One region of the Paenibacillus paludis genome, then DNA from elsewhere that is predicted to be linked to it. Evidence: predicted binding sites of a transcription regulator. Region 1 holds the regulator's gene; each other region holds the start of a gene.

Evidence for each region. The regulator NrdR, encoded in region 1, represses ribonucleotide reductase genes. The targets are predictions, from matches to a motif close to AACACNATATATNGTGTT.
Region 2: the regulator NrdR is predicted to act here: its motif matches at 1,106-1,123, upstream of ACAN56_RS18530 (adenosylcobalamin-dependent ribonucleoside-diphosphate reductase).
Region 3: the regulator NrdR is predicted to act here: its motif matches at 1,422-1,439, upstream of nrdI (class Ib ribonucleoside-diphosphate reductase assembly flavoprotein NrdI).

Annotation. Positions count from the first base shown of each region.
Region 1 is NZ_JBGJZP010000005.1:361,945-365,225, reverse strand. It holds gene ACAN56_RS12495 (lytic transglycosylase domain-containing protein) at 1-435, shown strand, start outside; gene ACAN56_RS12490 (alpha/beta-type small acid-soluble spore protein) at 525-743, opposite strand; gene nrdR (transcriptional regulator NrdR) at 910-1,386, shown strand; tRNA gene ACAN56_RS12480 (tRNA-Ala) at 1,557-1,632, shown strand; tRNA gene ACAN56_RS12475 (tRNA-Lys) at 1,643-1,715, shown strand; gene ACAN56_RS12470 (zinc-dependent alcohol dehydrogenase family protein) at 2,618-3,281, shown strand, end outside.
Region 2 is NZ_JBGJZP010000009.1:30,329-33,609, forward strand. It holds gene ACAN56_RS18525 (DEAD/DEAH box helicase) at 1-836, opposite strand, end outside; gene ACAN56_RS18530 (adenosylcobalamin-dependent ribonucleoside-diphosphate reductase) at 1,250-3,281, shown strand, end outside.
Region 3 is NZ_JBGJZP010000001.1:152,246-155,526, forward strand. It holds gene nrdE (class 1b ribonucleoside-diphosphate reductase subunit alpha) at 1-989, opposite strand, end outside; gene nrdI (class Ib ribonucleoside-diphosphate reductase assembly flavoprotein NrdI) at 976-1,335, opposite strand; gene ACAN56_RS00625 (MFS transporter) at 1,773-2,945, shown strand; gene ACAN56_RS00630 (ABC transporter permease) at 3,254-3,281, shown strand, end outside.

The sequences.
Region 1 (3,281 bases):
AGTATTACCTACGATATGGACCCGTTCCTTGTGGCAGCCATCATCCGGGTGGAAACGAACTATAAGACCGGCCGGGAGTCCAAAAAAGGCGCACTGGGACTCATGCAGCTGATGCCGGATACGGCGAAGTGGGCGCTTGAAAAGGCCAAGCTTCCGGATGTCTCGCTGCAGCAATTGAAGAGGGAGCCATCGGCTAACATTGAGCTTGGAACCTGGTATTTGTCATCGCTTTCCCGCCAGTTTGATGGCAACCGCACGGCTGTGATCGCGGCCTATAACGCAGGCCCCGGGAAAGTGAAGAGCTGGCTGGAAAAGGGCGATTGGGACGGTACAGCGGCATCCGTGAAGGATATCCCGTTTGGCGAGACCCGGCATTATGTGCAGCGAGTCATTTATTACTACGACCAGTACACGGAGATTTACAGCGAGTTCTAAGGGAGAAGACTGTATTTATACGAAAAAAGAAGCATTAAACAGCCTTGTGGGCCGTTTAATACTTCTTTAGGCAAGCTTATGGGGACAGGTTATTTGTATTGACCTGCCAGTGATTGCTCAGCCAGGGTTACAAGACGTTTAGTGATGTAACCACCGATCGAACCGTTTTCGTAAGAAGTTTTATTGCCTTGGTATCCATCTGGGGAGAGCGTGATACCTAGTTCTTGGGCAACTTCATATTTCAGTTGTTCCAAGGCACCGCGTGAATTTGGAGCTACCAGGTTATTGGAGCTGTTGTTTTGGCTCATTGCTGTTCACCTCCTATCGGTTGGTAACTGTATTATGTGCCGGACATGGCATATTCATAACATCAAATAAACGGTGTTTTCTGGAAATAAAATCAGCTTACCGGCAGCCGGCGTATTGCCGGACCGGAAAGCGACCATTAAAGCAAAAGGAAGTGACTTAAGGCTTATGAAATGCCCTTACTGCGATCACACGAATACGAAAGTGCTTGACTCGCGTCCGGCCAACGAGAATAAGTCCATCCGGCGCAGGCGGGAATGTGAGCGCTGCAGCAAGCGGTTTACCACCTTTGAGATGATTGAAGAAACTCCGCTGATAGTGATCAAAAAAGACGGCAGCCGCGAAGAATTCAGCCGCGACAAAATCCTGCGCGGCCTTATCCGTGCCTGCGAGAAACGTCCCGTCTCCGTAGAGCGCCTGGAGTCCATTGTCTCCGAGGTGGAGAAGTCGCTGCGCGGCATCGCCTTAGCCGAAGTGGAGAGCCGTCAGATCGGCGAGCTGGTCATGGAGCAGCTCTACCCTGTCGATGAGGTCGCTTACGTCCGCTTCGCCTCCGTGTACCGCCAGTTCAAGGATATCAACATGTTTATGAAGGAACTAAAGGGACTGCTCTCTAAAAACACCGAGGAGTTTGAGGGGTTGTAGAAGCAATTTGCACACCCCGAAAAACTTTTTTTGAAAAAGTGTTGACACCGAAGGCGATTTTTTATATTATATAGAAGTCGCCTACGGAACTTAAACATGACGAAGCGATGGGAGCTAACAGCTCAGTCCGGATTTTAGAATACATAGTTGTAGTTCTAAATCAGCCACATGGGGCCATAGCTCAGCTGGGAGAGCGCATCGCTGGCAGCGATGAGGTCAGGGGTTCGATCCCCCTTGGCTCCACCAAATTTCATATGGACTCTTAGCTCAGTTGGTAGAGCAGTAGACTCTTAATCTATTTGTCCAGGGTTCGAGCCCCTGAGAGTCCATCACAGAAGAAACGGCAGAAATGCCGTTTTTTTGCTGTTTATGGGAGTTGGAGGAATAAGAGAGAGTGGGGGTTTCTGAGCTGCAAATGCCAACGGCAACAGCCCGCTCGTGCATCCAATCCGGAGCTCAACCTGTGAACCCCAGTTGTTAAAGGTAAACGCCAACTGCCTAGTCCAAATCCCCAAACGTCAAATGCTAATGCTGACTGCCACTCCCAACACTGTATGCCAAGGTCGACCACCAGTTACGATTGGCTGGCTGCCCGCTAACTCCGAAATCCAACTTCAGACTAACCACTGCTACCCTGAATTCCTTGCGGACTCCACAGACTTTATTTTCGCTAATCAGCATATATTGCAGAGCTAACGGACCATACTGCGCTTATCCCCCTCCATCAGGCAATATTTCATATGAACATCAGCTAATAACTGCATCTGAGTCCGTAAGATAGACGAAACAGCGTTTCTTGGAGAAATAAAGGCTCCCCGGTCCGTAACGATTCACTCGACTCCTCCATCACATAGGCTGCTTGCACATCTCCCAGTGTCCTCCTACGGAGATTTTCAGTATTTTGCATGCGAGCTTCTCGGTAGGTTTTCAACTTTCGTTACCAGGAATTGTTTACAGTTGTCCTTCCTTCACTTGTCAATAAACGATGGAGGCTCAAAAATCATATTGACTTTCTGAAATTGAGTGGATACAATGATACCTACAGGAAACACTGTTACCATAAATGCGCTTTACTTAACTTTCAAAAAAATCGAAAAATAGTTCTGAGTTTTGGTAACAGTGTTTCCATAGTATAACATAGTATCAAAAAGGAGAGCACCACTATGACAAATAAGGGGATAAGAATTAAGAATCCGGGTAATCAATCTGATCTTCCAGGGAGGACAATACGATGAAAGCTATACAACTGACAAACGGCTTCGGCTTTGAGGAATTAACCATGACGGAAATCGACAAACCAACGCCAGGCCCTAAGGAGGTGCTGATCCGCATGAGGGCAGCTTCTCTCAATTATCGGGATCTAGTGGTCCTCGGCGGATTAATGCCGATCGAAGTTAAATTCCCCTTCATTCCATTATCAGACGGAGCGGGAGAAATTGTAGCCATTGGACAAGGCGTAACTAGATTTCAGGTCGGACAACGAGTAGCAGGTAATTTTCAACAGCGCTTCATTGGCGGCAACCCAAGACCAGGGGTGTTAGAAGAAAGTCTGGGAGGTCCGTTGAACGGAGTAGCGGCCGAGTATGTCGTTCTGCATGAAGACGGAGTCGTCCCTATTCCCGATCACCTCACTTATGAGGAGGCCTCCACCCTGCCGATCGCGGCATTAACCGCATGGAGCATGCTAATCGAATACGGTGGTTTGCAAGCGGGTGATACTGTGCTGCTGCAAGGAACAGGCGGTGTCTCCATCTTCGGGCTTCAATTCTCGCTTATGGCCGGAGCACGAGTCATCATCACGTCGAGCAGCAACGACAAGCTGGAACGAGCAAAAGCTCTTGGCGCATGGCAAACGATCAACTATTCGGAGGTTCCTGATTGGGATAAGGCAGCGT
Region 2 (3,281 bases), on a different contig from region 1:
CGGTTGCGGATCATAACTTTGGACAGCTCGCCCCTCAGCTGGACTTCATTCTTCGGCTGGCGTTTGTCCACGACGAAATTAGCGGCAAAATCCCCCTGATTGCCAAGCTGCCCCGGCTTCAGCAGGGTGATCAGGTTGAACAGCTCGCCGAGGTCATTCTGTACAGGAGTGGCGGTGAGCAGCAGGCAGTACTTTTTGCGCAGCTGCTGAACAAACTGGTAGTTGGTGGACTTCTTGTTCTTCAGCTTATGGGCCTCGTCGATAATCAGCATGTCGTATTCGCTGCCGAGCAGCAGTTCTTTATGCGGATCACGTTTGGCGGTGTCCATGGAGGCGACCACAATGTCATTTCCCCAGGAATAGGACTTCTTCTGTGCTACGGCAGTAATGCCGAATTTGGCGTTCAGCTCGCGAACCCACTGCAGGACGAGCGAGGCGGGAACCAGAATCAGCACTTTGCTTACCAGTCCGCGTACCAAATATTCCTTAAGCACGAGACCGGCTTCGATCGTTTTGCCGAGTCCGACTTCGTCGGCGAGAATCGCCCGGCCAGACATTTCAAAGAGTACCTTATGAGCGGTATCAAGCTGGTGGGGAAGCGGAGACAGTCCTGACAAATGCTTCAGGCATTGCAGCTCGTCGAAGCTGGTGACAAGGCCCGATTCTTCACCCTGCACGGCAAGCCGGGATAACCTCAGGTCTCCCCAAGGCCCGCCTTTCTCCAGTCTCGACTCCAGATCATGCAGCCAGTTTCGCTCAAAGGATAGGGGAACAGGCAGCAGCGGTACGGGTGTCTTGACCTCTTGCGTCAGGGAATTGCGGGATAATTGCGTCATGTTGCAGCCTCCTCCGGCGCTGTATCATATCGAACTAGCGTAGAAGTAGTATGCGCGTAAAAGAGAGAATTCATAACCTGATATGGATTGCGAAAGAGTTGTGCATATTAAAGATTCACTCACCCGCAGATGAAACTTTTAGTTTCTGATTTTATAAAAAAACGAGCAAGAGTGAGAAAAGGCGTCATGAATGCCGATTTTTCGCCACGGGGCTTCTTATATCGAAAAAGACCTCCGATACAATATGTGGTATAGTTTAAAAGCTGACGCACACAATATATTGTTACAAATGCTTGAAATATTGATTTATCAGAGCATTTGACGGTTATTTGTTATTGACAAGAGGAACTTCCTTTGCACAAGCAGGGCAGCTGGAAGTTTTTGTTGTGGGTCACAAAACGTAAGCCCACATCATGGAACGGAAGATTTACATATCATACATCCGGGAGGTTTTTCTATTGAGTACAGTGAAACGTAAGCAGCGCCTTGAGGGCCTTAGCGAGAAAATATTTTTGGACCGGTATGCGTGGAAGGATGCGGACAGCAATAATGCCAAAGTAGGCGATGTTGTTCTCGTCCTGACCAAAGACGATCCCAAATTCCCTACCAAGGAAGTTGGCGAAATTGTGGAGCGCAGCGGACGGATTGTTACCGTGAAGACACGCAGTGGTGAACTGGTGAAATCGGATGTAGAAAAGCTTACGCTTAATATAGAGAAAACTCCGGAGGAAATGTGGGACCGGCTCGCAGCCGCCATGGCTTCGGTAGAGAAAACGCCTGAGCTTCAGGAAGAATGGACAGGCAAGTTCCGCTCCATTCTCGATGACTGGAAGCTTGTACCGGGCGGCCGGATCGCCGCAGGTGCCGGTGCCAGTGAAGAGCTGACGCTGTTCAACTGTTATGTAGTACCTTCGCCTAAAGACAGCCGCGGCGGAATTATGCAGACACTGTCGGAAATGACCGAGATTATGGCCCGCGGCGGTGGTGTGGGGATTAACCTGTCTTCGCTGCGTCCCCGCCGTGCTATCGTTAGAGGCGTGAACGGATCATCCAGCGGCTCTGTCTCCTGGGGCGGGCTGTTCAGCTATACGACCGGCCTGATTGAGCAGGGCGGCAGCCGCCGTGGCGCGCTGATGCTGATGATCAATGACTGGCACCCGGATGTGGTTGATTTCATTACTGTGAAGCAGACTATGGGTCAAGTGACCAATGCCAACCTTTCAGTATGTGTCAGTAACGCTTTTATGAAAGCTGTTAAAGAGGATCTCGACTGGGAGCTTGTATTCCCGGATACGACTGACCCTGATTATGATACGATTTGGGACGGAGACCTTGATAAATGGAAGGCGGACGGCCGCCGGGTCATTCCTTACCGTACTGTTAAAGCACGCGATGTATGGCATACGATTATTGAATCAGCCTGGAAATCGGCAGAGCCGGGCGTGGTATTCATGGAATACTACAACCAAATGTCCAACAGCTGGTATTTTAATCCGATTATCTGCACCAATCCGTGCGGTGAGCAAGGACTTCCGGGCTGGGGCGTCTGCAACCTGTCCGCCGTCAACCTTTCGAAGTTCTACGATGCGGAGAATCATGATGTGGACTGGGCCGATCTGGCGACGACTACCCGTTATTCTGTTCGTTTCCTGGACAATGTCATTGACAAGACTCCGTATCATTTCCCGGAAAATGAAGCCAACCAGAAGTTGGAACGCCGCGTAGGCCTTGGAACCATGGGTCTGGCTGAGCTGATGATCAAACTGAACATCCGCTACGGCAGTCCTGAATCGCTGGAGTTTCTGGACAAGCTGTACGGCTTTATGGCCCGCGAAGCGTATCTGGCCTCAGCGGAAATTGCCGGCGAGAAGGGTTCGTTCCAGGCGTTTGATACCGACAAATATCTGCAGAGCGGATTTATGAAAAATATCACCGAAGTTTATCCGGAGGTGGGTGAATCCATCCGCAAGCACGGCATGCGCAACGTTACCGTTATTACCCAGGCGCCTACAGGCAGCACAGGTACAATGGTAGGAACTTCGACTGGTATTGAGCCTTATTTTGCCTTCAAATATTTCCGTCAAAGCCGTCTCGGCTACGACGAGCAGTTCGTGCCAATCGCACAGGAATGGCTGGAAGCCCATCCGGGTGAAGAGCTGCCTGATTATTTCGTAACTTCGATGGATTTGTCGGCTAAAGATCACATCCGTGCGCAGGCTGCAATTCAGCGCTGGGTGGACAGCTCGATCTCCAAGACCGCCAACTGCCCGTCAGACTTCACCGTTGAAGAAACTGCCGAGCTGTACGAAATGGCCTTCGATCTGGGCTGCAAAGGTGTAACTATCTACCGCGACGGCAGCCGCGATGTGCAAGTGCTGGAAACCACAAAGAAGGAAGACAAGAAAGAGGCTCCGGCAGCGGAAACGGCTGCACCGGAAGCAGTAG
Region 3 (3,281 bases), on a different contig from region 1:
GCCTTCTTCTTCTTAACACGCGGATCGGCCAGCAGCTTATCGTACATGTCATCCAGATCCATATCGTCGAGATGCGTGCCATAGGCTTTGTACACAGTGTATGGGGCAAATACATGCAGCGGTTCATTGTCCTTCGCCAGCTTATAGAAGCGGTTCGGAATGATCAGCCCAATGGACAGAGTTTTGAGCCTTGTTTTCTCGTCGGCGTTAATCTTCTTGCTGTCGAGGAATTCCAGGACATCCCAGCCAAAAATGTTGTAGTAGGCTGCTCCGGAGCCTTTGCGTTGACCCATCTGATCAGCATAGGAGAAGCCGTCCTCCATGAGCTTGAGCACAGGCATGATGCCCTTGGCTGCATCCTCGACACCCTTGATCGTCTCCCCGCGCGAGCGCAGCTTGGACAGGTTGACTGCCACACCGCCGCCGATCTTTGACAGCTGCATGCAGGTATTGAGCACGTAGTTGATCGAATTGAGCGAGTCGTCCATTTCGATAAGGAAGCAGGAGACGAGCTCACCGCGCCGGCTTTTACCGGCATTCAGGAAGGTTGGAGTTGCCGGCTGCAGACGCTGCTCCATCATCGAACGGGCAAGCACTCCGGCAGTATCGGCGTTGCCGCGTCCCAGGTGGAGGGAGACTGCCGCCACACGGTCCGGGTAGTGCTCCAGATATTGCTTGCGGTCATTGCTTTTTACAGCGTAGTCCATGTAGAATTTCGAAGCTGCCATATAGGATGGGAAGCTGAAGTTGTAGCTATGGGCAATCTGGTAGACTTGCTCAATTTCCTCTACGCTGTACTGCCCGTAAAAGTTCTCGTAGAAATCCTGTTCAATCATGTAATCGACCTTGGCTTTTGTATTTGCAAAAACCAGGCTCCGCCGCTCTACATCCCGCATAAATTCGGCTACTGCCTCAAGGTCTTTGTCCAGTTGAAAGAAGCCGCTCTCGTCCCGCTTCATTAACATGTTGTTCAGTTCAATATGCCGCAACCCGGCTCACCTCCTGTTTAATTCGTTCCACATCGCCAAAAGTACCCGATAACTCAAATTTACCGATAACTGGCACATTGTACTGGTCTGCAATCAAGTCTGCACTGTTTGCGAACAGCTTGCCCCAGTTCTTGTTGCCGCTGGCAGCGATGCCTTTCAGATTGGCATAATTGTTCCCCAAGAAAGCAGACACCTTCTCTGGAATCTGTCCAAAGCCGGTGGTATATGTAATTAGCACATAGGGCTCGTCAATCGTCATATGCTCCTCAATCTGCACAGCCGGCAGCTTCAGCTTGCCGATGAAGCGTTTGACGTTTCCTGTTTTTGAATCATACGCGACTAGCATGGTGTCAGTCCCCCTGTAAATATTGAAACTACTCTTAAAATTGTAAAGATTGAATTGCTTAGTTTTAAATACTGAAAAATCATATTAACACTATATTTAGTGTGCGTTGTTTATTTTAATCACTATATGTTGGAAAGTCAATATTGACAAACCACCTTATTCGTTATAAATCTGTCTAGTAAGCGCTTTGCTAGAGTATCGGAATCCCATAACTTCAGGCGGTGCAAGCACTTTTCCACTTCTGAAGAAGCTGACACATTTGTAGGGGGGCTACCCATTACCTTATTATCTGTCTTTATACGGTCCGTTGACTGAATATTGCTATAATCAGTCAAAATATAGCAAGATCCGATGAAAGAATATCAATATTATTATATTTGTGTTTCGATTCGAAGTTGGATCAGATGACAAATACCCAAATAGAGGAGAACCCTAAGATGGTTACGTTATTACTAATGATTATTTATCTCGCATTTATGGGTCTGGGATTGCCAGATGCTTTACTAGGCAGCGCTTGGCCCATTATGCAACACGATATTGGTGCCACAACAGAAATGGCAGGTTATATATCGTTAATAGTCTCATTCTGTACGGTAATATCGAGTTTATTTGCCAGCAGATTGTTGCACAGATACGGTACGGGGAAGGTAACCTTGTTCAGTATACTCTCTACGGCTATTGCTTTGCTTGGATTCTCTATTTCATCAGATTTCATATTTCTAATTCTACTTGCTATTCCTTTGGGCTTAGGAGCAGGTTCCGTGGACGCCGCATTGAGCAACTATGTAGCAATGCATTTCAAAGCCAAGCATATGAACTGGTTGCATTGTTTTTGGGGAATTGGAGCATTTACGGGTCCAATTATAATGTCGTTTTGGCTGAACCGTGATAACAACTGGCGTGCAGGATACGTTACAGTAGGCTTACTTCTGCTTACTATAGCGATGATATTACTGGCGTCTTTGTCTTTATGGAAGATTTTTGAGAAGGAGAGTATAGAGGAAGGAAGCGACGAAAAGAAACTGATCAGCAACAGAGAGGCTTTACGAATCCCAGGGGTGAAAATATCCATGGTTACTATGCTCTGTTACAATGGATCGGAAGCTGCTGCAGGTCTATGGATGGCATCTTTTTTTATAGGGAATAAAGGGGTTTCTCCTGGCACAGCAGCAGCTTTATCTTCCTTATTCTATATTGGAATCATCATTGGACGAATCATATCAGGATTTCTGTCGACCAACGTATCCAGTAAAAACCTGATAAGATATGGTGGGATCGTGGGCTGTTTTGGACTTTTGATTCTTGTTATGCCAGTCCATTATTGGATTTCTGCAGGTGCTCTATTTATTGTGGGGTTGGGCGGAGCACCAATCTATCCAAGCATTGTTCATTCAACACCGGAACGTTTTGGCAAAATAGCTTCCCCAAGTGTCATTGGACTTGCAATGGCAAGCGCTTATACGGGTTCAACCCTAATACCATCATTGATGGGGATATTTGCAAGTCATTTGGGAATGATTATGGTTCCTGTAATACTGCTCATTCTTTTTTGCATCATGCTGATATCTTCTGAAATGGTTAACATAGTTTACAAACGTAAGGTTCGATAGGACAAGAGCATTTTGGAACTGCAGGAGCGATCCTTTTATAAAGCTCAAATACAAAGTCGCCTAAATGGCGGCTTTTTTTTGTTTTGTGAACTTGATTTGGAGAATGTTACTATTAACCATTCGTTAAAGGGAATGTGCACAGTTTGGCACACAGAGTAGCGTTATGCTATTGGGATTCTCCGCGCATATCTCCAATAGTCACCTAAAGGTAACTCTATTATAAAAAGGTGCCTACTTCCAGTAAGTAACTATATAACTTATGATTTATTGGGCACTAGAAAATGCAATCAGTAAAGGCGGGGTTCAGCTTGGGCAGCAGCTTATGGGAGCAGATTA